DNA from 4 places in the Microbacterium sp. NC79 genome. Region 3 is predicted to be linked to each of the others. Evidence: predicted binding sites of a transcription regulator. Region 3 holds the regulator's gene; each other region holds the start of a gene.
What was found. The regulator LexA, encoded in region 3, represses DNA repair genes until DNA is damaged. The targets are predictions, from matches to a motif close to TCGAACANNTGTTCGA.

Region 1: the regulator LexA is predicted to act here: its motif matches at 3,584-3,599, upstream of KTJ77_RS00815 (HNH endonuclease signature motif containing protein).
Region 2: the regulator LexA is predicted to act here: its motif matches at 5,309-5,324, upstream of KTJ77_RS09355 (HNH endonuclease signature motif containing protein).
Region 4: the regulator LexA is predicted to act here: its motif matches at 2,550-2,565, upstream of KTJ77_RS04410 (HNH endonuclease signature motif containing protein).

Annotation. Positions count from the first base shown of each region.
Region 1 is NZ_JAHQYI010000001.1:169,629-177,651, forward strand. It holds gene KTJ77_RS00790 (aminoglycoside 3'-phosphotransferase) at 1-226, opposite strand, end outside; gene KTJ77_RS00795 (DUF488 domain-containing protein) at 286-639, opposite strand; gene KTJ77_RS00800 (SDR family NAD(P)-dependent oxidoreductase) at 1,009-1,764, shown strand; gene KTJ77_RS00805 (enoyl-CoA hydratase/isomerase family protein) at 1,764-2,540, shown strand; gene KTJ77_RS00810 (NAD(P)-dependent oxidoreductase) at 2,541-3,371, shown strand; gene KTJ77_RS00815 (HNH endonuclease signature motif containing protein) at 3,655-5,193, shown strand; gene nadE (ammonia-dependent NAD(+) synthetase) at 5,282-6,100, shown strand; gene KTJ77_RS13630 (putative Ig domain-containing protein) at 6,380-8,023, shown strand, end outside.
Region 2 is NZ_JAHQYI010000001.1:2,048,118-2,056,140, reverse strand. It holds gene KTJ77_RS09380 (RNA degradosome polyphosphate kinase) at 1-2,013, opposite strand, end outside; gene KTJ77_RS09375 (winged helix-turn-helix domain-containing protein) at 2,056-2,742, opposite strand; gene KTJ77_RS09370 (hypothetical protein) at 2,849-3,142, shown strand; gene KTJ77_RS09365 (FABP family protein) at 3,298-3,891, shown strand; gene KTJ77_RS09360 (folate-binding protein YgfZ) at 3,891-4,991, shown strand; gene KTJ77_RS09355 (HNH endonuclease signature motif containing protein) at 5,335-6,744, shown strand; gene KTJ77_RS09350 (NAD(P)/FAD-dependent oxidoreductase) at 6,846-8,023, opposite strand, start outside.
Region 3 is NZ_JAHQYI010000001.1:1,760,939-1,768,961, forward strand. It holds gene KTJ77_RS07955 (DUF1844 domain-containing protein) at 1-42, shown strand, start outside; gene KTJ77_RS07960 (SseB family protein) at 95-862, opposite strand; gene priA (bifunctional 1-(5-phosphoribosyl)-5-((5-phosphoribosylamino)methylideneamino)imidazole-4-carboxamide isomerase/phosphoribosylanthranilate isomerase PriA) at 846-1,592, opposite strand; gene hisH (imidazole glycerol phosphate synthase subunit HisH) at 1,634-2,281, opposite strand; gene hisB (imidazoleglycerol-phosphate dehydratase HisB) at 2,278-2,883, opposite strand; gene KTJ77_RS07980 (histidinol-phosphate transaminase) at 2,886-3,965, opposite strand; gene KTJ77_RS07985 (LysM peptidoglycan-binding domain-containing protein) at 4,092-4,496, opposite strand; gene lexA (transcriptional repressor LexA) at 4,741-5,436, shown strand; gene metE (5-methyltetrahydropteroyltriglutamate--homocysteine S-methyltransferase) at 5,600-7,915, opposite strand; gene KTJ77_RS08000 (methylenetetrahydrofolate reductase) at 7,912-8,023, opposite strand, start outside.
Region 4 is NZ_JAHQYI010000001.1:991,156-999,178, reverse strand. It holds gene KTJ77_RS04420 (ATP-dependent DNA helicase) at 1-221, opposite strand, end outside; gene KTJ77_RS04415 (DUF3107 domain-containing protein) at 551-775, shown strand; gene KTJ77_RS04410 (HNH endonuclease signature motif containing protein) at 1,019-2,539, opposite strand; gene KTJ77_RS04405 (ferritin-like fold-containing protein) at 2,819-3,532, opposite strand; gene KTJ77_RS04400 (DEAD/DEAH box helicase) at 4,012-5,460, shown strand; gene KTJ77_RS04395 (DUF817 domain-containing protein) at 5,465-6,349, opposite strand; gene KTJ77_RS04390 (PHP domain-containing protein) at 6,416-7,282, opposite strand; gene KTJ77_RS04385 (endonuclease/exonuclease/phosphatase family protein) at 7,357-8,023, shown strand, end outside.

The DNA.
Region 1 (8,023 bases), 1.6 Mb from region 3:
GCACCCGCGTGTATTGCCCAGCCCAGCTCAGGCGCTCTGCCTCGTCGAACAGGGAGACCTCAGGGTCGTGGGGTCCGTACTTAATGAAGCGCGTGGTTCCGTCGCTCGCCACCGCTCGAAAAGTGACACCCCCGATGCCATTGACCCATACCGGGGTAAGAGTAGCGTCGCCTGCCAAGTCGAGAACGGTGGGCGCGATCGGAACGTCGCCGGTGGGAATGCTCACCGTCTCAGGATGCCAGGTGCCGCGGGTCGCGGGGTGCCAAGACCGCGGAACCTGGGCGATCAGCTGTCGAGAATGTCGGCGAGCACGCGGGCGTGATTGTACACCTCGTCGTGCGCGGCGTAGACGAGGGTGACGGTGTCGTGCTCGTGCAGGGTTTCTCGGAGTTCGGCGACCGCGCTCGCGCTGTCGTGTTCGAGCTGATGGCGGTACTGCACGGCGTACGTCTCCCATTCATCGGCGCTCGCGGCATGCCAGGCCTTGCGTAGCTCGGGCGTCGGCGTGACATCCTTCGCCCAAAGATCGATCGCCGCGCGCTCTTTCGAAATGCCGCGCGGCCAGAGGCGGTCAACGAGCACCCGGAAGCCGTCAGTCGGCTCGGCCGCATCGTACGCACGCTTGAGCTGCAGCTTCATATGCTCACTCAACCATTTTTCTTGCGCACCCGACAGGGGAAAAAAGCTGTGGTTCCGGAACCACGGTGCCGCATGCGGAGAGCCTGCGGTATGTAGCGCGGGAGTGTGCGGGTGGTGAGTGTGGTGCCGGACGCGAGATGGCGTGAATATCGTGGAATGATGTGATGTTTCGACAGGTGCATGGCGTCGATTTGTGTCGCACGATGTGCCGATTCGACAGCCCAACGTGCTCGTGGTCCGAGGTGCCGCGTAGGCTGACACCCGGTGTCGTTTCGTGATGGAACGTCGCTGGTTCCTCGTTCCATTGTCGGTACGGGACGCGCTCGCCGTGTGGGGAGAGCGCAGGTTTGATGAGTTCGAAGGAGAGCTATGGATATCGCAGGCGCTAGTGCGCTCGTGACCGGCGGGGCCAGTGGCCTGGGTCTGGCCACGGCGAAGCGGCTGACGGCAGCGGGTGCTGTCGTGACGATTGTTGACCTGGAGTCGTCTCCGGGCGCTGACGTTGCGGCCTCGCTGGGCGGCTACTTTGTGGCCGCAGATGTCACCAACCCTGAGCAGATTGCCGCCGCTGTTGCTGCGGCCGCGACACGCGCACAACTGCGTGTTGTGGTGAACTGTGCGGGCATCGCCCCGCCGGCGAAGGTGCTGGACCGCGATGGCAACCCTGCCTCACTCGCCGACTTTGCAAAGGTCGTGCAGATCAACCTCGTCGGCACCTTTAACGTGCTGTCGCAGGCGGCTGCCGTCATGGCGAAGAACACCGGAACGGATGACCGTGGCGTCATCATCAACACCGCATCTGTCGCGGCTTTTGATGGGCAGATCGGCCAGCCCGCATACGCATCATCGAAGGGTGGCGTGCACGCGATGACGCTGCCGGTCGCTCGTGAATTGGCGCGTCACGGTATCCGCGTGTGCACGATTGCCCCCGGCATCATGGAGACGCCGATGCTCGCCGGTCTTCCGCAGGCGGCACAGGACTCCCTTGGCCAGCAGGTTCCGTACCCCTCGCGTCTCGGACGACCCGATGAATTTGCGGCGCTTGTGGCCCACATTGTTGACAACGACTATCTGAACGGCGAGACAATCCGTCTCGACGGCGCGATCCGAATGGCACCGAAATAATGAGCGAATCCCCCATCCTTCTTTCCGTCGTTGACGGACTCGCGCGCATCACGCTGAACCGCCCTGCGCGCATGAATGCGTTTGATCAGGCCCTGGCGCTCGCCTGGGCAGAAGTGACAGCCGAGGCAACCTCACGCGATGACGTCAAGGCGATTCTCCTTGACGCTGCCGGGCCGTCGTTCTGCGCGGGCGGTGACGTGCTTGCGATGGCGCAAGGCATGGGCGACTTCACGATCCAGGAGCTCGCACACACCATTAATGCCGGAATTCTCGCACTTGTGGAGTCGCCGATTCCGGTGGTTGCTGCCGCACACGGAACCACAGCTGGCGGCGGACTCGGAATTCTCCTTGCGAGCGACTACGTCATCGTTGGAGAGAACTCCAAGATCGGCAGCCTGTACGCCAATGTGGGCCTGACACCGGACCTTTCGGTGACGGCGAGCCTCGCGAAGGCGGTAGGTGAGCGTCGTGCGCTGCAGCTGGTGCTGTCCGATCGGCTGCTGTCAGCGCAGCAGGCGTTGGACTGGGGGCTCGTCGCAGAAGTTGTTGCCCCTGATGAGGTCAAGGTGCGTGCCGAGGAGGTTGCGCAGTCGTGGCTGGCTGGTGCCGCCGGTGCATACGGCCAGGCAAAGCGCCTGATCCGTTCGCAGCCCACCCGCACATTCGCTGAACAACTTTCCGAAGAAGCCCGCACGATCGATGCCGCACTCCACACGCCGGAAGCTCAGGCACGAGTGCAAGCATTCGCCGACCGTTCCGCCCGAAAGGCCAAATAAATGTCACTCGCAGGAAAAACCATCCTGATGTCCGGCGGTAGCCGTGGCATCGGTCTCGCGATCGCGCTGCGCGCGGCCGCTGACGGTGCCAACATTGCGTTGCTCGCCAAGACCGACACCCCGCACCCGTCCCTCGAAGGCACGATTCACACCGCCGCTGAGGCGATTGTCGCTGCCGGAGGGCGCGCGTTGGCGATCGTCGGCGACGTGCGTAATGACGATGACATCGCGCACGCCGTATTGAAGACGCGAGGCGAATTCGGCGGCATCGACATTGTCGTGAACAACGCGAGCGTCATCGACCTGTCCGGCTCGGTTGACCTCGCCGCGAAGAAGTACGACCTCATGCAAGATGTCAACGTGCGCGGAACCTTCATGCTGTCCCGCGCCGCGGTTCCGATTCTGCGCGAGTCCAGCAACCCGCACATTCTCTCGCTGTCGCCACCGCTGAACATTTCGCCCAAGTGGCTCGGAGCGCACACCGCGTACACGATGGCGAAGTACGGAATGACGATGGCAACTCTTGGCTTGGCAGCCGAATTTGCCGCCGACGGTATTGCCGCCAACGCGCTCTGGCCGCGCACGACCATTGCGACCGCAGCGGTGCAGAACCTCCTTGGCGGCGACAAGGTCATGGCCGCCTCCCGCACCCCCGAGATTTACGCTGACGCTGCCTACGCTGTGTTGAATCGCCCGTCTCGTGAGGCCACCGGAAACACCTACCTTGTCGAAGACGTCCTGGCGGAGGAAGGCGTGACGGACTTCTCCGGATACGCCGCCGTGCCCGGCACCCCCGACAACCGGTTGTTCCCGGACATTTTCCTGGACTAAGCACCGGGCGGTTGCGTGGGGCGCTTGGGCTTCCTGCGGAGCCTGTCGCGTGGTTCCGAATCGGGGCTACACCGTTTTGTCGGTGTAGCCCCGATTTTTTGCGCAATGGGCGGCCGTGTCGTGGCGGTAGTCGGCACGGTCGAGAGTCGGTTTTCTGGCGTTGAACTGTGCGCGATGCTCGCGTGCGTATGTCTCCGCTCAGGCTCAACGCTTCGAATATTTGTTCCATGAGAGTTTCATCATCTTAGAACAAATATGCTAGTAGTTGTGGGAGAATGGTCTCATGACGATCGATAGCATCAATGAAGTCCCGGCTGACCCGCCGGGTGCCTTCGTGTTCGCTGTCGATGCATTGCGTGAGATTCAGTCCGCGATGGCGGGGCTCGCTGCGATGGAGATGGCGCTATACGCCGCCGTCTTCGCCCAGGCGGAGAAAATGACGGCCGAGATGCCGTCGCCCGTTGGTGAACGAGAGATGGCGCTCCGCACAGCGAGCGCCGAGATTGGCGCTGCACTGCGAGTGAGTGACCGCACGGTGCAACGTCGCATGTCGCACGCGTGGGATGTCGCGCATATCTTTCCGCAGACCTTTGAGGCGCTGCGCGAGGGGCGCATCACGCCGGCTCACGTCAATGCGATTACTCGAGCGAGCGATGGGCTGCCAGCGGGAGATGCGCACGATAGGTATGAGGCGGCGGCTATCGAGCGTGCCGAGCAACTGTCGCCCGGGCGTCTTGCCGCAGTTCTGCCTGCTGTTGCGGCACAGATTCACGAGTGCGGTCTTGCGGAGCGTCATCAGCGTGCACGGGCGCAACGGCGGGTTGAGGTGCGAGATGTTGACGACGGAATGGCGGAGGTTCTTGCCGTTCTGCCCGCCATCATCGCCCACGGAATGTTTGACCGACTGACGTCGATGGCGAAAGCATGTCAGGCAGTCGATCCCGACGATGAACGGTCTCGCGATGAAATTCGTGCAGATATCCTCGGAGATCTCGTTCTCGGCGGCGGCCCGGTGGCGAGCGGCGACGCGCTGGCGGCGATCACCGCGCGTGTGCAGATTACGGTGCCGGTATTGACGGCAGCAGGCGTCACCGACGTCGGTACTGAACTGATCGGAACCGGGCCCATTGATGCAGAGACGGCGCGGCGATTGGTGGGTCCGGCCGCCGGATGGGATCGCGTGATGACACACCCCGTGAACGGCGCAATTCTGGCCATCGACCGCTACCGTCCCAATGAAGACCTGCGCCGCGCCCTGCGAGTGCGTGACGAGCACTGTCGATTCCCCGGGTGCCGCCAGCCGGCGCACCGATGCGACGCAGACCATAGTCATGCGGCGGCTGACGGAGGCGAAACGTGTCTAGACAATATGGCACTCCTGTGCCCGCGCCACCACGACATGAAGCACGCCGCAGCGTGGATCATCACGCACCTAGGTCGCGGGGTGCTGCGGTGGACGAGCCCCAGCGGGCGCACATATATCGACACACCGACCCCGACACTGCGATTCTTCCCCTCTAACCCCGACCCCGACCCCGGTTCCAGTCCGGGTTCTGGTCACGATTCGGATGCTGGCCCCGATCCGGGGACCCGGGGCGGCACTGGCGCTGGTGCTGATGTCAACGAGGATGCCCTTGCGGGTGCCAACGTGGCTGCCAATGCTGGTGCCAGCGTGGATACCAACACAGAGACCGATGCTGGGGGCGGTGAGAGTGCGAGCCGAGCTGACGCTGCGGCCGAGGCGCGGAAGGCGCATCGCCGGCGTCTCATGATGGGCGAACCACGCGGTGAGGGTTCCGAACTCGAGAGTGCCCCGTTCTGAGTACAGGCGCGCACCTTGAGGCATATCTCTCCCGGCGTCTGGGGGCGGCATACTGGGAGGGCGAGTTCAGCATCGAACGGAGAATGACGTGACGCTTCAGCAGGAAATCATTGCCGCCCTCGGGGTGCAGCCGACTATCGATCCTGGCGCTGAAGTTGAGCGTCGCGTCGAGTTTCTCGCTGACTACCTGCGCACGACCGGCGCGAAGGGTTTCGTGCTGGGCATTTCGGGTGGGCAAGATTCGACGCTCGGAGGACGACTCGCGCAACTCGCGGTTGAGCGCCGCCGCTCAGACGGAGCGGACGCGCAGTTCATCGCCGTCCGCCTGCCCTATAACGTGCAAAAGGATGAAGCCGATGCTCAGGCAGCACTCGACTTCATCAGCGCCGACCGTGAGCTCACCGTCAACATCGCGGCGGGTGTGCAGGGCATCGAAGCCGGAATTGAGGAGTCGGGCGACGAGATCAGCGACTTTCAGCGCGGCAACATCAAGGCGCGCGCCCGCATGGTCGTGCAATTTGCCCTCGCTGGCCAGCACGGCATGATCGTCATCGGAACCGACCACGCCGCCGAAGCGGTCACCGGCTTCTACACAAAGTTTGGCGACGGCGCAGCAGACATCCTGCCGCTCGCCGGCCTTACCAAGCGCCAGGGGCGTGCCATGCTTCTCGAACTCGGCGCTCCCGACCGACTTGCTTACAAGGAGCCCACGGCCGACCTCCTCGACGGAACCCCTGGTCGGCCTGACGAAGACGAACTCGGCCTCTCCTACGTCGATATCGATGACTATCTTGAGGGCCGCGAGATTGCGCCAGAAGTGGCCGCGAAACTCGAGGCAAAGTACCTCGGAAGCCGCCACAAGCGCTCACTCCCGGTCACCCCTGACGACACCTGGTGGCGCAACTAGGCCACCACGGCTTACTTCGCGCATCGCTAGCGCACCAATGCTCGCCTGACGCATCGCACATGCGCCGCTGATACTCGAGTTGCCACGACATCGGGCACCAATCGTGGCGCTTTCAGACATGAGGGTTGCGCCGCGAAATGTTGACGCGGTATAACTTTAGTTGCCGTGTATGGCCGGATGATGTTTTACCGGGGATAGCCGCGCGGCGCATCGTTGTCGTGCGCCATCGATCGTGCGGTCAACACTCTGACGAACCGATCAACAAAGAGGCCAAGAATCGTGAGCGACCCGACAACCACACCGACGCGTCACCGCCGTCGGGCACTCATCGCCGCAGCCCTCAGCCTCGGGCTCGTGATGGCCGCGCTACCTCTCCAACCGACTCCCAGCGCGCACGCGGCTGACGGGTTCCCGCTCGGCCAGGCGCTCATCATTGGGGTCGCCGCCGATAACTTCTCCACGAAAAATGTGAAGGGCATCGGTATCACGCCGAATGAGAAGCAGCCCGGAACCGTCATGATCTCCCGCGCCGACTACAACAATCTCTGCCTTGTCGTCGCTGGCCCGGGTGGTGTCTCCTGGTCCGAATGCACGGGCCGCGCCAACGTGAGCTGGATCATCGAGCCTCTCGACACGGCAACCTCCACCGACGCCGAACAACGCGACAACACGCTCGCCGCCAACAACGTTCGCCCCGGCTCCACGCAGCCGCGCTTCGTGGTTCGTAGCTGGCAGTACCCCGAGTACTGTCTCGCGCGCCCCGACTCCGGGTTCTTCGGTGAGAAGAAGATGTTTGCCCTCGTGAAATGCACCGCGGCCGAGACCGAAAAGAACAAGAGCACCCAGTTCGCGATTCAGAACGACCCCATCCTCGCGGAGTGGGAGTTCCTTCGGGCGCAGATGTTCGCCGGCGCCGTCGCGCTAAGCACCCGCACGAGCGGCGCCAAGAGCAACCTGTGGGTCAAGCCATTCGATGCCAACGACCAGCCGGTCGGCCAAACAGCACTCGCCACCGCAGATGGCTACTTCCTGCCGAGCGCCGTGGCCATCGACCCCGCTCTGTCTGACGCCGTCATTGGCAAGTACATCGTTTCGCAAGACTGCCCTCCAGGCGGGATGTGGTGGAGCGTGCGCAACTCATCCTCCTCGCCAGCGAGCTACGGCATTAGTTCCTCCGCGCAACGCACCGATGACTTCTCCTGGGGGCTCGATGGTTCCATCTCTCTGGAAAAGGAATTCTCGCTCCTCAAGGTGAAGGTCGGCGTCACGATTGGCGCGCACGTGGCGTGGAGCACCAGCCAGAGCCTCACGCGCGCCGACACAACGCAGATGACGATCGCGCCGGAGAAGTACGGATCGATCGTGGTTTCGACATACGGCAGCGTGATCAACGGCAACTGGAAGACCGGAACCGCGTATGACCGCGTCTGGAAGAGCAATGGTTCGTTCTCCATCGCCGAGAAGTCCGCGCAGAGCGTGCCCGAAACGATGCGCGACCTCCTCGAATCCAACGACCGTAAGTCTTGCCTCGCGCAGCCGCGTACAGACATTGAGCCGGGTGCGGCGTTCCGCGTGAACATCCCGGAGCAGCATGCGGCACCGGTCGTGGGTGACACCGTGACGGCAGATGTGACCTTCCGCGTTCCGGTCGACGCCGCTACCAACGCCCTTGACGTGCGCTACCAGTGGTTTGCGGGTGACATGCCGATTGTCGGTCAAAGCGCACCCACACTCGTCGTCACGCCAGACCTGGTTGGCAAGCAGCTCAGCTTCACCGCCTACGAAAACGGTGGAACCCAACGGTACGAAAGCCTGCTCTACTCGTCACAGCAGACGGCGCCGGTCGTCGTCACACCATCGACAGCCCCCACCCACGTGCTCCGCACGTCGGTTCATCTTCCTCTCGCCGAAGGCATTGTCGGT
Region 2 (8,023 bases), 290 kb from region 3:
GAGATCAAAAAGTGTCGCCAACTCGGTGAGGTGTTCCGGGGCTGTGACACGCACGAGGGCTTCGACGCGGCGATCAAGGTTGCGGTGCATCATGTCGGCGCTACCGATGTAGATCTGCGGGTCGCCGTCGTTTTCGAAAAGGAACAGACGCGAGTGCTCAAGGTATCGACCGAGAATCGACCGGACCGTAATGTTTTCACTCAGTCCAGGCACTCCCGGCCGCAGCGAACAGATGCCGCGCACCCACACCTCGACCGGAACGCCTGCCATCGACGCACGATAAAGCGCGTCGATGATCTGCTCGTCGACCATCGAGTTCACCTTGATGCGAATGCGTGCGGGCTTACCCGCGAGCGCATTGCGACGTTCTTTCTCGATGAGACGGATGAGTCCCTTGCGCAGGTGCAGGGGAGCGACCAGCAGACGCTTGAACTTCTTCTCGATCGCGTACCCGCTGAGCTCGTTGAAGAGGCGGGTGAGGTCTTTGCCGACCTGATCGTCCGTTGTGAACAGACCGAAGTCTTCGTAAAGGCGCGATGTCTTCGGGTTGTAGTTTCCGGTTCCGACGTGACTGTAGTGGCGCAGCGTGCCCTCTTCTTCACGAATGACGAGGCACAGCTTCGAGTGGGTCTTCAGGCCAACAAGGCCGTACACGACGTGCACGCCGGCTTTTTCCAGCTTGCGCGCCCACACGATGTTGGCGGCTTCATCGAATCGTGCCTTGACCTCAACGAGGGCCAGTACCTGCTTGCCAGCTTCGGCGGCATCAATCAGCGCCTGCACGATGGGGCTATCACCTGACGTGCGGTACAGCGTTTGCTTGATCGCGAGCACGTGCGGGTCGCGAGCGGCCTGCTCCAAATACGCCTGCACGCTCGTCGCGAACGATTCGTAGGGGTGGTGCACCAGCACGTCGCCGCGACGGATCGCGGCGAAAATGTCCGCGCGACCGTTCTGTTCGATGGGCTGGAAAGCCAGCGCCGTGCGGGGCAGGTGCGGCGGGTAATGCAGGTCGGGGCGCTCGATGCGCGACAGGCTGAACAGCGAACGCAGATCCAGCGCGCCAGGCAGGCGATAGACCTCTTGATCGGTGATGCCGAGTTCTTTCAGCAACAGATCGAGTGTGAGGTCATCCATATCGTCTGTGATTTCCAAACGAATGGGCGGACCGAAACGGCGACGCATGAGCTCGGCCTCGAGCGCCTGAATGAGGCTCTCGCTTTCGTCCTCTTCGATGACCATGTCTTCGTTGCGGGTGAGGCGGAAGAGGTGGTGATCGATGACCTCCATGCCCGGGAAGAGATCGCCCAGGTGGTTGGCGATGAGCTCCTCGAGGGAGATAAAGCGCAGGGCAGTACCCTCGGTCGGAACCTCGACAAGGCGGGGCATCATTTGCGGCACTTTGAGACGGGCAAAGTCTTGGCGCCCGGTGCGAGCGTTGCGCACACGGATCGCGAGGTTCAACGACAGGCCGGAGATGTACGGGAAAGGGTGTGCCGGATCGACCGCGAGCGGCATCAGTACCGGGAAGACTTGACCCTGGAAGTATTCCGTCAGCTTCGCCTGCTCGTCAGCAGTGAGGTCTTCCCAATCAACAACCTCAATGCCCGCTTCGGCGAGAGACGGCTGGACGAGCTTCTTCCATGCGGCGGCGTGACGTAACTGCAGGCGGTGTGCCTCATCAGAAATGTCTGCCAACACGTCGAGTGGCGCACGGCCCACATTGGTCGGAACGGCAAGGCCGGTAAGAATGCGGCGTTTGAGTCCGGCGACACGAACCATGAAGAACTCGTCGAGGTTGCTCGCGAAGATCGCCAGGAAGTTGGCGCGCTCAAGCAACGGCGTCGTCGGATCCTCAGCGAGTTCGAGCACGCGCTGGTTGAACGCGAGCCAGCTCAGCTCGCGGTCAAGATAGCGGTCGTCAGGAAAACGATCGTCGGTATCGGGCGTCATGGCATCGAAATCATCGTCGTCATCGCTGAAGCCCGCAAAGGGGATCGTCTGCTCGATCATGTCAACATCATCTCAGTCATCAATGTCTTGGAGGTAAACCGATTAGGCGTGGGAAGAATTCAGCGCTTCGTCGTCTGCGTTATTGAAGCGATAGCCGACGTTTCGCACGGTGCCAATCAATTGTTCCAAGTCGCCCAGCTTCGCGCGGAGGCGACGCACATGCACGTCGACAGTTCTGGTTCCGCCGAAGTAGTCGTATCCCCACACTTCGCTGAGGAGTTGTTCTCGAGTGAAGACGCGCGTGGGGTGTGTGGCGAGGAAGTGGAGCAGCTGAAACTCTTTGTACGTGAGGTCGAGCGGGCGGCCATTGACCTTGGCTGAATAGCTCGCCTCGTCGATGGATATGCCACTGGTCTGCACGCGTGTTGTGGCGGTGGTCGGGGCGATGCGGCCGAGGGTGAGGCGAATCCGAGCGTCAATTTCTGCGGGGCCGGCGGTCGTCAAGATGACATCATCGATGCCCCAGTCGGGGGAGACGGCGGTGAGTCCGCCTTCGTTGACGGCGGCGATGAGGGGGCTGGAGAGGCCGGTGGTGCGGAGAATCTTGCACAACGACTTCGCAGCGAGCAGGTCACCGCGCGCGTCGATCACAATGAGATCGGCATCAGGCGCGGAGACGAGATGCGCAGGAGAGGCAGGGATGACGCGCACAGTATGGGCAAGGAGCTCGAGCGCCGGCAGAGGGCCAGAGGTATCCGCGGCTGAGCTCAGTACCAGGATCTGTGCCATGCCCGCTCCTCTTTGGCGGCTTGGCCGCCTCGATTCCATAATAACCAGACGCTTCAATACCGCTGTTTCTCATGTCCACTCGGTGTCGTCATGTAACAATGGCGAGGTGTCAACACCTGAACTGGCTCCGCGATCGTCGTTTCCTGGCGTCATCGCCGTGTGGGTCGCCGGATTGCTTGCGGCCTCGGCAATCGGAATCTTTGTTCCGGCTGAAGCCCGCCCGCAGTGGCTGACTGTTGCGCTCGGAGGGTGTCTCATTCTCGCGTTTGGCATTCAGGTTGCATACGGTCGGCCGAACGATTTCATCCGACGTGTCGGCGTGAGCATGCTCGGTGCGCTCATCGTGATGGGTGTTGTTTCGGTCGGGTTTGGCCTCGCTGCGGTGATGGCTGGCGCTTAGGTGTCGAAGAGGTGCGAGAGCGCGCTAGAGTAAAGACATGGACTATCTTGCGCTTGAACTCTTCTTCGTAGGTCTCCTGGGACTCGCCGGGGCGGCTATTGCTTTCGTGTCGGGCGCCGTCCTTTGGAACCTGTTCCGCGGCCAGCGCTAAGCGAATGATCGAGCTGCCGAGCGATCTTCCGGCGGATCTCGTTCCGCTCTCGTGGCTTCTTGGAGTCTGGGAGGGCGTTGGTGTCATCGACTACCACGTCGGTGACGAGCACTATTCCGGTGAGTTCACTCACCGAGTGAGCTTTAGCCACGATGGTAGTAGCTTCCTCAACTATTCGGCGACAGCGGTCATGGTGGACTCGCAGCGTGCGCTGGTCAGTGAGGCCGGTTTCTGGCGCCTGGTGCGCCCGCAAACCAAGGCCGATGCTGGCCCCGGGCTGTTGCCTGCGACCGCCGCGCCTGTCGTGCGCACCGTGCACGACGTCGAGGCGCTTCGCCAACCGAGTGGGGGCTTCGACATTGAGGTCAATGTCGTGCACTCCGATGGCATGAGTGAGCTTTACCTCGGTCAGGTCAACGGCCCGCGTATCGACATCGCAACCGACGCTGTCGTGCGGAGCGCATCGGCTCAGCCATACACGGCGGCCTCGCGAATGTACGGACTCGTTGAATCACACCTGTTGTGGGCGTGGGATATCGCAGCGCTCGGTGCGCCGCTCGGATCGCACGCTTCCGCACGCCTAGCAAAGGTTTCCTGATGAGCCGTTTTGCGTCTTTGCCCGGCGCTGTCGCCGGCGATCACGGTATCGCCCACTATGGGGAGCCGTTGCGTGAGCAGCGTGCGTTGGACCGCGGCGCAGCCCTGGCTGAACTCGCGGATCGCGCTGTCGTCACCCTGACCGGACCAGACCGCCTGACCTGGCTGAACTCCATCACTTCGCAGGCCGTCGACCGACTCGCTGCTGGTGACTCGACTGAACTTCTGGTGCTCGACGTGCAGGGCCGTGTGGAACACGCCGCTGGCGTCTTCGATGACGGTGAAACCTCATATCTGCTCGTCGACATCGACGATGCGGAACCATTGGCTACGTGGTTGATGCGCATGCGGTTCCGGGCGCAGGTGGAGATTGCTGCGACGACCGACTGGGTTCTCGTCGGCTACAACGCTGGTGGTCGCGCGGAAGAACTTGTGAAGAGCGTTCTCGGTGATGACGCTCGCATTTGGGTCGATCCGTGGAGCGCTGTTGCACCTGGTGGTTGGCAGTATTCGCACGTTGCTGAACACCCTGGTGCCGAGCGTGCTTGGCGCGAAGCCATTGTGACGCCCGCGCAACGGGATGCTCTTATCGCACAGCGTGGTTCCGTCACCACCGCCGGACTTCTCTCTGTCGACGCTCTGCGCATTGCGGCATGGCGTCCGCGGTGGGCAAACGAACGCGATGACCGCGTGATTCCGCACGAAGTCGACTGGTTGCGCTCCGCGGTGCACCTCAACAAGGGGTGCTATCGCGGGCAAGAAACGGTTGCCAAGGTGCACAACCTGGGCCACCCTCCGCGTCGCCTTGTCATGCTTCATCTCGATGGCAGTGACAGCGTGATTCCGGCGCCCGGAACGACGGTATTCAATGGCGAAGACGAGGTCGGCACGGTGACGTCGGCGGCGATGCACCATGAACTCGGACCCATTGCTCTGGCCATCGTCAGTCGTCGCGTGCCTGCGGACGCGGTCTTGAGCGTTCACCTCGATGAGGCTGTCATTTCGGCGGCCCAGGAGGTCATTGTTCCGGCCGACGCTGGCGCCACTGCCAACGTGCCACGGTTGACTCGATTGTCGCGGCGTCCGCTTAAGCAGGACTAAGGCCGTTCCGCGTCTTGACGCGGGCGGGGGAGTGCCTTTGGCATGCTGTCGCACGCGTGCGGTGCGTGTTGTGCGGGGCGGGTGCTTGCGCTGCGGGGTGGGTGGGGCGTGTGTCGGAGGCTCGCGGCATAATCGTGCCAGGTCGAGCGTCTTACCGCGCGACGTTCTCCGCACGCGGTTGGTGAGGGTTGCTCTCGTCGCTCTCCAGGTCTGAGTGGCGCGTCTCCCAGCGCCGAGGACGCGTTCTTCTAGCAAATGTGATCCCATATGTGCGTTCGAAAGAATCGGGAGAATTCTTGAGAAAATGCTTGCATCCTTCGAATATGTATTCTAAAATGGGGGTATGACCAATCCACATCTCACCCCTCTTCTCGAAGCCGTTGCGGCGCTCGAGTCGGCGTGGTGCGATGCGGAATGTGGCACCGATTTAGACCGCACGCAGCTGCTGGCGGTGAATGCCGCGATGGGAACATTGCAACGACGCTTCGACGGACTCCGCGCGGAAGTCGCCGCAGGAATCGAGCATGAGTCACGGCCTGAGTTGGGGCCGGATGGGCTCGCGAAACAGCAGGGTTTTCGCAACTCGGCGACGCTGATCGCGGCAACCACCGGTGGCACGACCGGCGATGCGTCAAAACTCACAAAACTAGGTAAAGCGACCGCGCCGCGGTCGAACCTGCTCGGCGAAAAGTTGCCCCCGAAATATCCGGCAGTGCAAGACGCGCTGCAGCGGGGCACGATTGCCGCAGCAGCCGGATCGCTCATCGTTGGGATGCTTGACCGTGCCCGCCTGCACGCCAGCATCGAACAGGTCGGTGAAGCCGAAGCTCTTCTGGTGGAGGGTGCTGCGGGGCTCTCGTGTGATGACGTCCGCAAACTTGTCACCCGGGCCGAGGCCTGGCTGAACCCCGACGGTGTCGAACCCCGCGAAGATGAGGCCCGCGCCAGCCGGTCACTGACCATGTTTGAGCGCGACGGGTCCCTGTTCGTCAACTTCCGCACCGACGTCGCGTCGGGCGCCCCGATTAAGAATGCGATCCAAGCCTGGGTCACTGCGACCTTCCAAGCCCGCAACACCAACGCCAACGCCGCCGCCGGTCACAGTGAAACGTGCGAAGGCACCGCCACCGGGGACGCTCCCGAGGGGTGGACCATGCCGGGTGATGATCGCCGCACGGTTGCGCAACTGCAAGCAGATGCGCTCACCGCGATCTGCGAGCACATGACCGGATGCGACAACAACGAACTCCCGCTCACCGGCGCGACTGTCATTGTCCGCGTGAGCCTTGATGATCTCACCACCGGCACCGGTGTCGCGACGATCGACGGCACGGATCAGCCGATCAGCATCAGCACTTGCAGGCAGATGGCCGCGAGCGGCGGTGTCATTCCCGCCGTCCTCGGCAGTGACGGTGAGATTCTCGACTGGGGCCGCGAAAAGCGACTCTTCACCCGGGCTCAACGCCTCGCCCTCGTCGAACGAGACGGCGGATGCGTCATGTGCGGACTCCCACCCCAAATGACAAAAGCCCATCACATTAGATGGTGGCAACGAGACACCGGACCAACCGACCTCAGCAACGGGGTCCTGCTCTGTACGAGCTGTCACCATCGCATTCATGACAATGGCTGGAACATCCGCGTCGACGGCACGAAACGTACGTCGAAAGTGTGGATCATCCCACCCGCCACCGTCGACCCGACACAAACCCCACGCCTTGGCGGCCGCGCCCGCTACGACATCGCCGCCTAACGACACGACCACCTAACGACGCGATGGCCTGACGACGCGATGGCCTGACGACACGATGGCCTGACTCCGCTCCGCCGGGGCGTGACCCACCGATTCGCGCCCTACCGGGTTAGATCTCTCAGCGCACACTCCGCGGCCTGCATTCCACTCATCCCATGCACGCCCGCAGCAGGAGACGTCGATGCGCCGCCCAGATAGACACCAGGGACCCCGGTTCGATATCCAAGCGACCCGAGACGCGGCCGCATCACCAACTGACGCAACGACGTCGCACCACCCGCAATGTCACCACCAACGTATGCCGCATTGTGCGCTTCCAATGCCGCGGGGCCACGCACATTGATGCCCACGATCCGCTCACGCAACCCCGGCGCAAACTCTTCCACCCGCGACAGAATGCGATCAGTTTCGTCTCCGCCCCACGCATGCGGAACGTGCGCATAAAGCCAAAACGGAACCACATTGCCGACCCGCCGCGAAGGATCAGTGGTGTGCGGCTGCGCGGTGAGGATGAATGGACGCTCTGGCATCCGCCCCCGACTCATCGCCGACTCAGCCGCACGCATCTCCGCCATGGTTCCGCCGACATGAACGACACCAGCGCGCCGCGACTCCTCATCCCGCCACGGCACCTCACCCTCAACAGCAAGGTCGATCTTGTAGGCAGACGGACCCTGCCGAAAACGTCGCCACGAACGACCCACACCACGGGGCACATCGCCGATCATGGGGAGAGCAACAGCGGGCGGCACCGTAAGAATCACAATGTCTGCACCCAGATCCTCAGTGCGAGTGACCCGAACGCCAGTCTCAATACGCCCGCCCAAACTCAACAGCTCTGCAGCCAAAGCCTCCGTCAGCGCACCAGCCCCACCCTGCGCCATCGGCCAGCCATGCGCGTGCGCCAGCGCACCCAACATGATGCCAACCGACGATGACACCAGCGACGTCAACGGCATAAACGCGTGTGCGGCAATACCGCCAAACAGGGCAGCCGCCTGCGGCGTACGGAAATACCTGGCCGTCATCGTCGCAGGGGGCAACGCACGCATCCCCAACCGCGCCAGCATGATCGGATGCCGCGGCCAACTCACCAGCGGCGCAAACGAGGTTTCAGCCAGGGCCTCCGGTCGAGCAGCAAGCGGTCCGAACAACCGCCGCCACCGCTCACCATCGGAGCCGAGTGCCATCGCCGTCTCATCGATATCGCGGTACAGCGTCGCCGTGCGTTGCCCGAGCAACGGATGCGCCAACTCAATCGGCGCATGCCGCCAGCGCA
Region 3 (8,023 bases):
GGTAAGGGGCCGGGCGAGAAGTGGACAGGTCCGGTCAACTAAGACCTGTTGTCCTGAGCGGGCGTTGATGCACAGCATCGGCGCCCGCTTTGCGTTAATTGGCGCGACTCAGCTTGACCGACAGAGAGTCAACGAGCACGGCAATGCGGTTATCGGCAGCCCAGCGCTGTGCGAGACGTTGCAAAACGGCATCGAGCTGCGACTGATCGAGCCCATCGACGAGCTGCAGCGTCACGATTAGCTCCGGGCCGCGAAGCCGGGCGTCAGGATCGCCTGAGGCCACCGTGAGGTCGATGACGGCCAGTTCCGTGCCGACGGATTCTTGCAGCGCCTGAAACACTTCTGGTGATTCGTGACTCGGCACCCACGCCTCATCTTGCGCAAGGGCCCACACCGCGGGCCGACGCACAATGTACTCGGTCTCTGCGGTCGGGTCGACAACCAAGAGATCGGTCTGGTCTGATGCGGCCGAGAGCGCGGCACGCACACCGGCCACGGGAATGGGTCGAGCGAGCGGATCCCACGTGCGCATCGAATCCACGCTCGTAAAGATCGGCAACACGGTGCGCCCGTCAGGAGCGGCTACCGTCACAATCGACAGCTCCTGCGTCTTGTCGACGGTGAGGCCCGTCGGCCCAACGCCTTCGTCGCCCTTCTCCGCGATCAGCGGGATGAGCACGCGCGCGGTGCGCAATGCCTCCACAATGGCGATCTGGTCGCCGGAACCATTGCGAAAGTTTGTGAGAGCGGCGAGCAGTGCGGGATCGGCTGAGCCGTCATCGCCGGCAGCAGGGTTGGGTTCGAATCGCCTGCCTTCCCAGGGCACGCCAGCCGAATCGGCAGTGTTAGTCTCCTGCGACATCCAGAGCCTCTGCCAGCGTGAATGCACCGGAGTACAACGCCTTGCCGATGATCGCGCCTTCAACGCCGAGCGGAACCAAATCACGCAGTTCTGCAATGTCATCAAGCGACGAAATACCACCAGAGGCGACAACGGGCTTGACCGTGCGCGAGCAGACTTCGCGAAGCAGCTCGAGGTTGGGTCCGCGGAGGGTGCCGTCCTTCGTGACGTCGGTGACCACGTAGCGCGAGCATCCGGCGTCTTCCAGGCGCGCGAGCACTTCCCAAATGTCGCCTGCCTCTTGCGTCCATCCGCGAGCCGCCAGCGTGGTTCCGCGCACGTCAAGGCCGACAGCGATTGCTTCGCCGTAACGGCCAATAACGTTTGCCGCCCATTCTGGGTTTTCAAGCGCTGCGGTGCCGAGGTTGATGCGGGTGACACCCGTCTCGAGCGCTGCTTCCAGCGACGCGTCGTCGCGGATGCCACCGGAGAGCTCGACGTTCAGGCCGCGTACCTGCTTGATGACGCGACGGATCACTGCGGTGTTCGCACCGCGGCCGAAAGCAGCGTCAAGGTCAACGAGGTGGAGCCATTCGGCGCCCTGCTCTTGCCACTGGGCGGCAGCGTCAACCGGGTCACCGTAGTTGGTTTCCGAGCCTGCCTCGCCCTGGGTCAGGCGCACGGCCTTTCCTCCTGCAACGTCAACAGCTGGCAACAGAGCCAACGCGGGAGTGTTCGTGAAGTCGTTCATAAGTCCTCTAGCAAGCAACCTTCGTGCAAACGGCACAGATGTTAGAGCGTAGCCCCGCCCAGCGTGCCGATCCAATTCTTCAGGAGTGTGATCCCGGCTTCGCCGGACTTTTCCGGGTGGAACTGGGTCGCCGACAGCGGCCCGTTCTCAACCGCAGCAATAAATCGTGAGTGGTGTGTTGCCCAGGTGACCTTGGGCTGTGGGAACGGCGGAATGACGTCGAGGGTCCACTCCTGCGCGGCGTTGGAATGCACGAAGTAGAACCGCTCGTTCTCAATGCCGCGGAAGAGTGCGCTGCCCTCCCCCACCTCCACCGTGTTCCAGCCCATGTGCGGCAGGACAGGGGCTTCGATCTCGCGGACGACACCTGGCCACTCGCCAAGGCCCTCAGCGCCAACACCGCGTTCGACACCTCGTTCGAACATGACCTGCATGCCCACACAAATACCGAGCACGTGGCGTCCGCCGGCGAGGCGGCGGTCGATCAGCTCTTCTGAGCGTTCGGCGCGCAGCGCGTCCATCACGGCAGCAAATGCACCGACACCAGGCACGACGAGACCGTGTGCCTCCATGACGAGCTTCTTGTCTTTCGTCAAGCGGGCGTCGGCACCGGCGGCATCCAGTGCCTTAACGGCGGAGTGCACGTTGCCCGACCCGTAGTCGAGCACCGCAACAACCGGACGGGTCACAGCGCACCCTTCGTGCTCGGGATGCCCGAGACAAGCGGGTCAATCGACTTTGCCTGACGGAAGGCCCGGGCAAACGCCTTGAACTCAGCTTCGGCGATGTGGTGCGGGTCGCGACCGCCCTTCACGTTGACGTGAACGGTCAGGCCTGCGTTGAGGGTGATGGCCTCGAAAACGTGGCGGACGAGGGAGCCAGTGAAGTGTCCGCCGATCAGGTGGAACTCGAAGCCTTCGGGCTCACCGGTGTGCACAAGGAAGGGGCGTCCTGAGATGTCGACAACGGCCTGAGCGAGGGCCTCGTCGAGCGGAACCAGGGCGTCGCCGTAGCGGGAGATTCCGGCCTTGTCGCCTAGCGCTTCGCGAATCGCCTGGCCGAGCACAATGGCGGTGTCTTCCACCGTGTGGTGCGCATCGATGTGGGTGTCGCCTGTGGCCTTCACGGTGAGGTCAGTCAGCGAGTGCTTGGCGAAGGCGGTCAGCATGTGATCGAAGAACGGCACGCTCGTGTCGATGGAGCTCTGACCGGTGCCGTCGAGGTTCAGTTCGAGCTCAATCGTGGATTCGCTCGTGGAACGGCGGCGGGAAGCAATACGGGGGGCGGTCATACTCAGAATCCTAGCGAGGCGAGGGCGTCAAGGAACGCGGTGGTTTCTTCTTCGGTTCCGGCTGACACACGCATGTGTCCGGGGATACCGACGTCGCGGATCAGAATGCCGCGTTCGAACAGGGCTTGAAAGGTTGCCTGCGGGTCAGCTACCCCACCGAACAGCACGAAGTTTGTCCATGATTCGTAGGGGCGATAGCCAAGTGCTGCGAGGGTCGCGGAGATGCGGTCACGCTGTTCCACAATGTCGTCAACGGTCGCCAGCATCGTGTCGGCGTGACGCAGGGCAGCCAGCGCCGCGACCTGCGTCAACGCGCTGAGGTGATAGGGCAACCGGACGAGCCGGAGCGCGTCAATGAAGGCGGGGTCAGCTGCAAGGTATCCGACGCGAGCACCAGCAAAGGCGAAGGCCTTACTCATGGTGCGTGAGACCACCAGACGGGGGCGAGATTCCAGGAGCGTGAGAGCGCTCGGGGCATCGTGCGGGGCGAACTCAAAGTAGGCCTCATCGACGACGACGATGCCGTCAGTTGCGTCGTATACGGCTTCGATGACATCAAGTGTCAGCGGCGTTCCTGTGGGGTTGTTCGGCGCACACAGCAGCACCACATCCGGCTTCACTTCCTGCACTTGTGCGACAGCGGAAGCCGCAGCCAGCGAGTAGTCGGCGCCGCGTTCGCCTGCGAACCATGTCGCGCCGGTCGCGCGGGTCAGCAGCGGGTACATGGAGTATGTCGGCCCGAAACCCATCACCGTGCGCCCGGGGCCCGCAAACGCCTGCAGAATGTGTTGTAGCACCTCGTTTGAGCCGTTCGCCGCCCATATCTGGTCGGCTGTCAACCCGTGACCGAGGTAGTGAGCAAACGCCTCGCGCAGCAGCGTGAACTCGCGGTCTGGATACCGGTTGAGGTCGCGCACCGCGAACGAGAGGGACTCAACAATGTCACTCGTCACCGAATCCGGAATGGGATGCGTGTTCTCGTTAACGTTCAGTGCGACCGGAAGCGGCGCCTGTGGGGCGCCGTACGGAGTCATCCCGCGAAACTCGTCGCGGATGGGCAGATCACTGAAGGAGATCGTCACTACTCCATGGTAGGTCTGCGGTAGGCGGCCGCGGAAACCGGGCGGTCGAACATTACGCAGGGTCTCGATACGGCTGGCCTGATCCTCAGCGCGGCGCGCTTGAGCGCGTGCATGATCGCGGCGGTGTTACTTCGTGAATTCAGCGGGAATGGCCAGCGTCTGGCCTGGCGTGATCGCTGAAGAGGGCAGCGCGTTCAGTGAGATCATGCCATCGATAACATCGCGGGGGTCTGCGTGCGGTGCTACATCGCTCGCGATCGACCACAGCGAGTCGCCTGGCATCACGTTGATCGTTTCGAATGTTGCCTGCACGCCCTCATCGAGGGAAGCCTGCGCAGAACCACCACTCAGTACGGCGAAGGCGATAGCAGCCACGACGGGAAGAGCAACGACGGCTGCGAGTACGCGGCGGCCGCGATCGGTCATCCGAAGGCGCGTGGCGACCGCAGAATGACCAGCCACAGCAACCACACCGGGCCCCGAAACGACGCGAGCCGGACGAGCGGTGGCGTTGATGCTGATGGTGCTCATGATTCCTCCTTGTGGTGCGCTTCGCTTCCAACCCTCGGCCGGGAGGGCCGGAAGCGAAGCTACGTTCCGAATCTATGTTCTATGTTCGAACATGTCAACCTGTTTTTCGAACGACTTCGAAAAAAATCTTTCAACACACTCGAACAAAAGTCTTTGTTTATCCGAAAAGTCGGATACGGTTTCGATAGCGAAAGCACATCATCAACCTCCGACATTGGTCGCTGGGTGGCAAAAGGAGAACGCAATGAGCGCGGAAGAGACTGCGAGTGGTCCGGGCAATGAGGCCCCACGTACACGTCGCCGCAAGAACCTCAGCGACAAACAAATGGCGATCCTCGAAGTGATCCAACGTTCCATCGCGCGTCACGGCTATCCGCCGAGCATGCGCGAAATTGGCGACGCGGTAAACCTCAAGTCGCTGAGTAGCGTTACTCACCAACTGGGTCAGCTCGAACTGAGCGGATACCTGCGTCGCGATCCCGGTAAGACTCGCGCGATGGAGGTGCTGATCGATCTTCCTGGCATCGCCGCCGAGAACCCGGCCGATGCCGCACCGTCCGTCGGCGATGCCGCACTGGTTCCGCTCGTCGGTCAGATTGCAGCAGGCGTTCCGATCACGGCGGAGCAACAGGTCGAAGAGATCTTCCCACTCCCCCGCCAGCTTGTTGGCAAGGGCGAACTGTTCATGCTGAAGGTGAACGGTGAGTCGATGATCGATGCCGCGATCTGCGATGGCGACTGGGTTGTCGTGCGCGTGCAGAGCGACGCGGAAAACGGCGACATCGTGGCGGCCATGCTGAACGATGAGGCCACCGTGAAGGTTTTGCGTCGTCGTGACGGCCACACCTGGCTACTCCCCCGCAACAGTGCTTTTGAGCCCATCCTTGGCGACCAGGCCACGATTCTCGGCAAGATTGTTGCGGTGCTGCGCGCCGTGTAATCTGCAGCATCCTCCTGAGGACTTTCGCGAGCCGATCCGTCGGCAAGCGAAAGTCCTCTTGCTGTTTGCGCTGATCGTCGCGCCACGGTTCCGGCATCAGCGCCACACAAAGCGAAAGCCCGCCCCACTCGATTGAGTAGGGCGGGCTGTGAGCTGTCGCGCGTTACGCGCCGATCTTCTCGCGCACGTTCTTGGTCGCTACCACCAGGTTGCGCAGTGATTCAACGGTCTCGTCGTAGCCGCGGGTCTTCAGGCCACAATCCGGGTTCGCCCAGATGAGCTTGTGCGGCAGGGCGTCAGCGGCACGCTGCAGGATCGACTCTTGCTCATCAACAGAAGGCACACGCGGCGAGTGGATGTCCCATACGCCGGGGCCAACGCCGTGCGGGAAGCCCGCGTCACGAATATCGTCAATCACGTCGCCACGGCTACGCGCAGCCTCGATCGACGTGACGTCGGCATCAAGCGCCGTGATCGCATCGATCACAACGCCGAACTCCGAATAGCACAGGTGAGTGTGGATCTGAGTGGCGTCCGCAACACCGGCGGTTGCCAGCCGGAATGATCCGACCGACCACTCAAGATACGCCGGCTGGTCGGCAACCTTGAGCGGCAGCAGTTCGCGCAGGGCGGGCTCATCAACCTGAATGATGGCGATGCCCGCCTGCTCGAGGTCACCGATTTCATCGCGGAGAGCCAGACCAACCTGGTTCGCCGTCTCAGCGAGCGGCTGGTCATCGCGCACGAACGACCAGGCCAGGATCGTCACAGGGCCGGTCAGCATGCCCTTGACGTGCTTGTCGCTGAGTGACTGCGCAAACTCCGCCCACCGCACGGTCATCGGCGCGGGGCGTGAAACGTCGCCCCACAGTAGCGAAGGACGCGTCGCACGCGAACCGTAGGACTGCACCCACCCGTTCTGGGTGACGGCAAAACCGTCCAGCAACTCGGCGAAGTACTGCACCATGTCGTTGCGCTCGGCCTCGCCGTGCACCAGGACATCGATATCTAGATCGTGCTGCAGGTCGATGACCCGACCAATTTCAGCCTTGAGGAACTCATCGTATGCGGCGTCATCGATCTCGCCACGCGCGTGAGCGGCGCGCGCCTTACGGATCTCTCCGGTCTGCGGGAAGGAACCAATGGTCGTTGTCGGCAGGAGCGGCAGGTCAAGGGCAGCGTCCTGAGCGGCGACGCGCTCCTCCTCGTTGCCACGCACGAAGTCGTCAGCCTGCAGCGCACCTGTGCGTGCACGGACAGCGTCAACGCGAACGCCAGGAGCCGACGCACGGTCCGCAAGAGCCGCAGTCGCAGCATCAAGCTCCTCAGCGATCGCTTCCCGCCCCTCGGTGAGGCCCTGTGCGAGCGTCACGATCTGGCCAACCTTCTGGTCAGCGAATGCGAGCCAGGAAACGAGACGCGCCTCGAGCTGGGTTTCGTCAGCGACGTCGTGCGGCACGTGCTGCAACGAGGTCGTCGTGCCAGCAGCAACCTGCGCGGCACCGAGTTCAGCGAGCGATGCGAGCTTGTCAAAAGCGCCGGCGAGGTCACCACGCCAAATATTGCGGCCGTCGATCACGCCACCGACAAGAACTTTGTTTTCCAGGCCAGCGACGGGCGCGGGAACGGAACCACGGCGCAGGTCGATGGCGATGCCGTCGACAGCGGAACCAGCAAGAACGCTCCACGCTTCAGGCGACAGCTGCGCGTAGCCGGCGGCGACAAGAATCTGGGGGCGGTTGGCGGCGCTGGCGAGCACGTCGTAAGCGACGCGAGCGGCCTCAGCCAGCTCAGCGGCGGCGTAGGGCAGACTCTCGCTCACGAGGGCGGGTTCATCCAGCTGCACCCACTCAGCTCCTGCTGCCGTGAGCGCTGCGAGCAACTCAACATAGACAGGCAGAACGTCCTGCAGTCGCGACAGCGGCGAGAAGCCCTCGGCTGCGTCATCGCTAGCCTTAGCCAATGCCAAGAACGTGACGGGCCCGACGATCACGGGGCGGGTAGTGAAACCGTCCTGCTTGGCTTCGGCGACCTGATCGGCAAAGCGCGTGCTTGACAGCGAGAAGGCGGTGTTCTCGTCGATTTCCGGAACCAGATAGTGGTAGTTGGTGTCGAACCATTTGGTCATTTCGAGCGGCGCACGCTCACCCTCTCCACGTGCCGCGGTGAACAGCGCGTCGAGACCAAAGGTTCCGTCAGCCTGACGCAGGTGTGCGAAGCGCGCGGGCAGAGCACCAAGCGTGACGGCGATGTCAAGCACCTGGTCGTAGTAGGAGAAGGACTCAGGGATCGAAGAGTCAGACTGACCGAGGCCGAGTTCTGCCAGGCGGGCACGGGTTGCCGCGCGGAGACCGGCAGCGGTTGCTTCCAGTGCCGCAGCGTCGGTCTTGCCAGCCCAGTGCGACTCCACGGCACGCTTCAGCTCACGCTGACGCCCGATGCGCGGGTAGCCGAGGATGGTTCCTGCGGGGAATGTCATCGTACGTTCTCCTTTTGAATGAGGATGTCGGCTTCGCGGAGGACCGCGAGGACCGTGTCGTGGTTGTTAAAGGCGTAAAGGTGAATGCCGGGAGCGCCGCCGTCAGCG
Region 4 (8,023 bases), 770 kb from region 3:
TCGCGTACGCGGGTTGCTGTTTGCCTGGAAGGTGTCAGCACGAGCACCTCATCAGCGGCAACCTCGTGAGATTCGAGCAGGCGTCTCGTGCGCTCGACAACGACGCGAGTTTTGCCTGCACCGGGGGCGCCGATTACCACTGCGCTCGCCGAGGTTGGCAACGACAGCACGTCGGTTTGCGAGGAATCCCACACGGGTGCGGAGGTGACAGGGTCGAGCATGATTCCACGGTAGTCGCAGCATCCGACATCCCCCTCTCTGGCGCGCTCCACAACAGTGCCTGCGCTCCCGTCACTCCCCTGGTTCCGCATGTCGTGGCATGGGCCCGTGTGTCGCCACCCAGACGATTCGGTTTATGGGCGGATCGAGGGTCTGCGCGTCCGGCGCGCCAGGCGAGGAGGTTCTGTTCGCACTCGTGTCGCGGTTGCGGTCTGCTGCGTCTCTCCTGCATCTGCGCGTTCGCCCTCAGCGTTCAGCGCCCCTGGGGCGTCGACGCTACCGTTAGGCTGGTCGAGTGGCCCCACGACGGGGCGCGACGAAGGGATTTAACGTGGAGATTCGCGTCGGCATTGCCAACATCGGTCGTGAGCTGAGCTTCGAAACCGAGTCCTCAGCAGACGACATTCGCGCGGCCGTAGCCGACGCGCTCGAGTCGAAGGCGGCGTCGGTGTCGTTCACCGACTCGAAGGGCAGCAGCTACATTGTGCCCACCGCTTCCCTCGCATACGTCGAGATCGGAACCGAAGAGTCCCGACGCATTGGATTCGTCGCGTAACTCAGATTTACAAAGAGGCAGGCACCGCATGGTTGCCTGCCTCTTTCTGTTGCGCGGCGATAAGCGACGAAACGATTCAGCGGCGCGCATCAACAAGCGGAGCGGTTTCTGAAACAAGAGTGCAGACGCTGAGCAGCGGAGCGGCGGAGCAAACACTGAAGCAACGAAGCAAACACTTAAGCAGCGGAGCAAACACTTAAGCAGCGGCGCAGATGCCGTGGAGCAGCCGGAACATTCGTGCCGTTAGGCGGCGATGTCGTAGCGGGCGCGGCCGCCGAGGCGTGGGGTTTGTGTCGGGTCGACGGTGGCGGGTGGGATGATCCACACTTTCGACGTGCGTTTCGTGCCGTCGACGCGGATGTTCCAGCCATTGTCATGAATGCGATGGTGACAGCTCGTGCAGAGCAGGACCCCGTTGCTGAGGTCGGTTGGGCCGGTGTCTCGCTGCCACCATCTAATGTGATGGGCTTTTGTCATTTGGGGTGGGAGTCCGCACATGACGCATCCGCCGTCTCGTTCCACGAGGGCGAGGCGTTGAGCCCGAGTGAAGAGTCGCTTTTCGCGACCCCAGTCGAGAATCTCACCGTCACTGCCGAGGACGGCGGGGATGACACCGCCGCTCGCGGCCATCTGCCTGCAAGTGCTGATGCTGATCGGCTGATCCGTGCCGTCGATCGTCGCGATTCCGGTGCCGGCGGTGAGGTCAGCAAGGCTCACGCGGACAATGACAGTCGCGCCAGTGAGTGGAAGTTCGTTGTTGTCGCATCCGGTGAGGTGCTCGCAGATCGCGGTGAGTGCGTCTGCTTGGAGTTGCGCGACGGTGCGGCGATCGTCACCCGGCATCACCCACCCGTCGGGAGCGTCCCCGGCCGCAGAGGTTGCCCCTGCACCCGACCCTGCACCTACACCCGCACCCGCACCCGAGCCCGAGCCCGAGCCCGCGCTAGTGCCTTCGCCCGTACCTTCGCACGCTTCGCCTTCGCACGTGTCACTGTGACCGGCGTTGGCGTGGGTGTTGGCGTGGGCGTTGGTGTTGCGGGCTTGGAAGGTCGCAGTGACCCAGGCTTGGATCGCGTTCTTGATCGGGGCGCCCGACGCGACGTCGGTGCGGAAGTTGACGAACAAGGAGCCGTCGCGCTCAAACATGGTCAGTGACCGGCTGGCGCGGGCCTCATCTTCGCGGGGTTCGACGCCGTCGGGGTTCAGCCAGGCCTCGGCGCGGGTGACGAGTTTGCGGACGTCATCACACGAGAGCCCCGCCGCACCCTCCACCAGAAGAGCCTCAGCCTCACCGATCTGTTCGATGCTGGCGTTTAGGCGGGCACGGTCAAGCATCCCGACGATCAGTGACCCGGCGGCCGCGGCAATCGTGCCCCGCTGCAGCGCGTCTTGCACTGCCGGATACTTCGGCGGCAACTTCTCACCGAGCAGGTTCGACCGCGGCGCGGTCGCTTTACCCAGTTTTGTGAGTTTTGACGCATCGCCGGTCGTGCCACCGGTGGTTGCCGCGATCAGCGTCGCCGAGTTGCGAAAGCCCTGCTGCTTCGCGAGCCCGTCCGGCCCCAACTCGGGCCGGGATTCATGCTCGATTCCTGCAGCGACTTCTGCGCGGAGTCCGTCGAAGCGTCGTTGCAATGTTCCCATCGCGGCATTCACCGCCAGCAGCTGCGTGCGGGTTAAATCGGTGCCACATTCCGCATCGCACCACGCCGACTCGAGTGCCGCAACGGCTTCGAGAAGAGGGGTGAGGTGTGGATTGGTCATACCCCCATTTTAGAACACATATTCGAAGGATGCAAGCATTTTCTCGAAACTAAATGCGATTTATCTGAGCGAGCATATGAGGCTCGCAGAGCGACTCAGCTTGCAAGCCTGGCGCACATAAGAAGACCCAATCAGGTGCGGCGAGGGATGAAAATTGTGCTCAGCGGTCGTGCGGGGACAACGTTGCTCATCGCGATACCTAACCTGGCACCATTGTCCCACCAGCATCCGGCATTCCACCCGCACGCCCAGCGTTAGAGCCTCGATACAACCCGGGTGTTACGAAGCGAGCCCCATCGCGTCCATGCGCCTCGCGTGTGAGCCCATCAGCGCGGTGAAAACCGGCTCGACGCGCTCCTCATCTTCGGTATCAAGGCGCTCAGAGGCGAGCGCTGCACGCGCGACCAAGAGCGTGTCACCCACCAAACGGCGACCCCACATCGATAGGAGCCACCGCCATTCGTCGTCGCTCGTAATCGTCTGGTGAATGATCTCGGCGATCTGAGCGCGGTCGTTATCCACGCCAAGAATGCGAGCGACGCGGCGACCAGTGTCGCCGTAGCTGGAGGCAAGCGCCAAGTAGAAGTCATCGAGCATGCCTGCCGTAATGTGCACAGAAAGCATGGTCTCGCGTGGACGTTTGCCGATGGTCTTGCGTCGGAACGCGTCAAGTTCTTCCCGGAACGGCAACATCAGCGCGGTGGGCTCTTTGCCCCGCTCCACAATGAGGTCAGTGAGGCCGCGGTGCTTGGTGAGCGCCGCACCCGCCGCCCGCGATAGCGCCTCTTTTTCGTCCAGATCGTCAGTGGCGCGAATGAGGCGGGTGATGGTCTCGAAGTATCCGAGCTGCAGATAGGCGGCTTGCCCGAGGAACCGATCAATATCGGGAGCCAACTCGGCGAAATCGACGCGTACTGCGTCGCCAAAGTCTCCGCGAGACCGCAATGTGAGCTGTCTGCCCTCAGGCCGACGCTGCCAGAACCACTTCACCACGTGTTCAGCCTAGTTGCCCTTGCCAACCAGCACCGATATTCCGCAACCCCTGCAGCTCAGAAGCAGCGCCCCGGCCCTCAGAAGCAATCACAAAACCCCACCCCTGCCGCACGCAAGCACCACCGCTGCATCCACAGAGCACCACCCGCCGACCCACAGGTCTTCCATCTGATCCCGGAACTACAGATCCCCGATCCCCATCCCGGAACCACAGATCTCCCATCCCCTGCCGCTCAGCAGCAGCACCCCGGCCGACAGAAGCAACCACACAAGCCCCATCCCCCATCCCGGAACCACAGATCCCCCACACCCACCGCGCACCCCTGACACGCAGAAACTGGCCGGTCACCGGGGCGAGAGCGCGCCTCCGGTACGATGGAATGGTTCTTGCGTTGGATGAGAACCCCCGCGCCCGGAGCTGAGAGAACGGCGTGGACCACTGAGCGGCAGACTTTCACTGCCAGACAGGCGCACATTACGTGACCACTTTCTCTGACCTGGGTGTTGACCAGGACATCGTTGACGCGCTCGCAGCGCGCGGCATCGTAGATGCATTCCCCATTCAGGAGCAGACCATTCCGCTCTCGATGCCGGGCCAAGACGTTATTGGCCAGGCGAAGACCGGAACCGGTAAGACCTTCGGCTTCGGAATCCCCGTTGTGCAGCGCATTGGCGCAAATCCGGAACCAGGCGTCAAGGCGCTTATCGTGGTTCCGACTCGTGAACTTGCGGTACAGGTTTACGAAGACATGGACCTGCTGACGTCGAACCGCGCAACCAGCGTGGTCGCGATTTACGGCGGCAAGGCTTACGAAGGTCAGATTGACCAGCTCAAGGCGGGCGCACAGATCGTCGTCGGCACGCCTGGTCGCCTCATTGACCTCGCCAACCAGCGTCTGCTGAACCTCAGCGAGGCAACCGAAGTTGTTCTCGATGAGGCAGACAAGATGCTCGACCTTGGCTTCCTCCCCGACATCGAGAAGATCTTCTCGAAGGTTCCGGCCAAACGCCACACGCAGCTGTTCTCGGCCACGATGCCTGGCACCATCGTGACGCTTGCCCGCCGCTTCATGTCGAACCCGATCCACATTCGCGCGACTGATCCTGACGAGGGCCTCACGCAGGCCAACATCAACCACCTTGTCTACCGTGCGCACTCGCTCGACAAGGATGAGGTCATCGCCCGCATCCTGCAGGCCGAAGGTCGCGAAAAGGTTGTCATCTTCACGCGCACCAAGCGTGCAGCGCAGAAGCTCGTCGACGAGCTCGGCGACCGCGGCTTCAACGTCGCCGCTGTGCACGGCGACATGAGCCAGGAGTCGCGCGAGCGTTCCATGGCTGCATTCAAAGCTGGCAAGCGTGACGTGCTGATTGCAACAGACGTTGCCGCCCGCGGAATCGACGTTGACGACGTCACGCACGTCATCAACCACACGATCCCCGACGACGAAAAAACCTACCTGCACCGCGCGGGTCGTACCGGCCGCGCCGGCCGCACGGGTATCGCCGTCACCTTCGTGGACTGGGAAGACCTGCACAAGTGGGCGCTCATTAACCGCGCCCTCGAGTTCGGCCAACCTGAGCCCACCGAGACCTACTCATCGAGCCCGCACCTATTCTCCGACCTGAACATTCCGGCCGGAACCAAGGGTCGTTTGCGCAAGGCGCCGACGACGCAGACGGTTGCGACGCAGAAGCCGAAGCGTGATGGCGATGCACCGCGCCGTCGCCGCAACCGCGGTGGCGACTCCGCAGAAGGCGCGACCGCCGGAACCACGGGCGCTGTTGCAGAAGCGCCTCGCAACGGCGCAGGAACGCACGATGGCAAGGGTGCTGAGCACCACGACGGCAACCCGGCACCGCAGCGTCGTCGCCGCCGTCGTCGCCCCTCAAGCGGCGGCGCACCCCAGGGTGGCGGAGCGGCTTAACCTATCACTTCACCTCCGTGTCAGCTTCGGCTGGCACGGAGGTTTTGTGTTTCCGCGGCGGATAGACAAGCGTCACCAGCACGACCGAGATGATCATCAACAGGAACCAGCTCGACAGTTTCGAGATCGACACCATCTGCCACCCATCGAGTTGGTTGGGATAGAGCCACGCCCCCGCGCCCGTCGCGATGTTCTCGGCAATCCAAATAAACCCGGCGGCACCGACAAAGATCACGATCAGCGGGAGCTTGACGCGGCGGCGCCAGAACCGTGCGTGCATCACCGTCGGCCCCCACAGCGCCACGACGGCGGCGGTCAACCACCAGCGCATGTCGGCGATCCAGTGGTGCGTGAAAAAGTTCGCGTAGATCAGTGTGGCGACGATTGCTGTCAGCCATACGGGCGGATAACGCGTGAAGGTGAGGTCAAAGAGCCGATACACGCGCACCAGATACGAGCCGACGGCCGCGTACATGAAGCCGGAGAACAGCGGAACCGCGGCGATGCGCAGAAACCCCTCAGCTTCGTACTGCCACGATCCCACGTCCGTTTTGAAGAGTTCCATCACGGTTCCGACGACGTGGAAAATCATGATGACCCAGAGCTCGCGTCCGGCCTCCAGCCGCGCGACAAGCATCAGAATCTGAATGCCGATGGCGATCAGAGTGAGCAAATCGTTGCGGGTCAGCGCGAGATCAGCGGGATAGAACGTGCGCACCAGCACAATGGCGATCAGTAACAGCACCCCAAAGAGGCACGCCCAGGCTTGCTTAACGAGAAAGACGCCGAACTCCACGAGGCCGGCGCGAAAGCCGACCGCGGGTGTTGAGGCGAGCCAGCGGCGCGCGGCCGCATCAATGCGTTGTTCAAGTCGCGTGGGCTGAAGCACGCCTCACGGTAGCGCACCTATCCGCAAGGAATCCCGTGACAAGCGCCATGTGGTTCCGCGCCATGCCTACGTCGGATAAACCGGATCGATCCCCGTGGCGCGATCAATAATGCGCGCCACGTTCGCATCGCTCGTGGTGTTTTCACCCGGCAGATTCGGTTTTCCGGAACCGTGATAGTCGCTGGAGCCAGTCACGATCAGGTCGTGACGCTCAGCGAGCGCGTGAAGCACGCGCTTACCCTCCGGCGTGTTCTCGCGGTGCCCGATTTCCACGCCGCCAAGGCCGAGACCGATGAGTTCTTCGATGATGGGCATCGGCAACATCCGGTTGCGCCCTGCCGGGTGAGCGATTACCGAAACGCCACCCGCGTCAGCAATGAGCCGCACCGCGTCACGCGGATCCGGCGCGTACAGCGGAATGATGTATCCCATCCGCGGGTGCAGAATCCCTGCGAAGGCTTCCTCGCGGCTCTTCACGATGCCGCGGGCAATCATCGCATCCGCAATGTGCGGGCGGCCGACACTCGCGTCCTCCGTGCGCTGCGCCAGCACGTCATCCCAATCAAGCGTGTAGTCGGTGCGAATATTTCGCACGATGCGCTCGGCCCGGGAGAGCCTGTCTGCGCGAATCTTCTCGCGTTCGGCCAGGATTCCGTCGTGGTCAGGGTCAAATAGATAGGCAAGCATGTGCGTCGAGCCGCCCTGATATCGGGTGGAGAACTCCATGCCAGGCAAAAGCGTCATGCCGAGATCGCGGGCGGCGCTCGTCGCTTCTTCCCACCCTGCCGTCGTGTCGTGGTCGGTCAGAGCCACGGTACGAAGACCGTACTCGTAGGCGGATGAAAGCACTTCGGCTGGCGGTTGGGTGCCGTCTGAGCGCGACGAATGCAGGTGTAGGTCACTCGGACCGTTCCATCGCTGTGTATTCGCCATATCTGAACAATATCGGAGCCAAGGAACAGGCGCTCTCGACCGTTCTCACAGGCACATCCGCGTAGGCTTTAAGCGTGTTGCGGTTGTTCGGAGTTCTGGTGACGATTGTGCTGGCTGTTGCCACCGCAATCGTCACGTGGCCGCAGTTCTTTCAGCTCGAGAACACATTCCCCTTCGTGCAACTTGTCGCCGTTCGCGGCCCCATCGCAGTCGGATTTGCGACCCTCACTCTGATCGCCCTGTTGCTCTCGATGGCGAAGCCGATCCGCGGGTTCGCCGCGAGCGTCGCCCTCATCTGCTTTATCGGTGCTGGCGCAAACGCAGGCATCATGCTGACCCGCGGAGTTGGTTCCGAGAGTCTCCCCCAGGCAACGGAATCCAGCCTGCGGGTGATGACCTGGAACACGGCAGGCGAAGCCACGCCCGCCAGCACGATCGCAAAGACGGCGGTCGCGATGGGTGCAGACGTGATTGCGCTGCCGGAAACTTCTGAAGAGGTCGGCGAGCGCGTAGCCGAAGAAATGAGTGTGCTGGGTTCGCCGATGTGGGTTCATCACGTCGCCTACAACGACAAGGTCGCTTACGGCCCACAAGCGTGGGAGACCACCCTCCTGATCTCGCCCGATCTCGGCGATTACTCCGTGATTGCCTCATCGAAAGACGGGTCAAGCAACACCGGAACCGTGCCGAGCCTCGTCGCTATGCCGATTGACGGCGCTGGCCCGATTTTTGTCGCGGTCC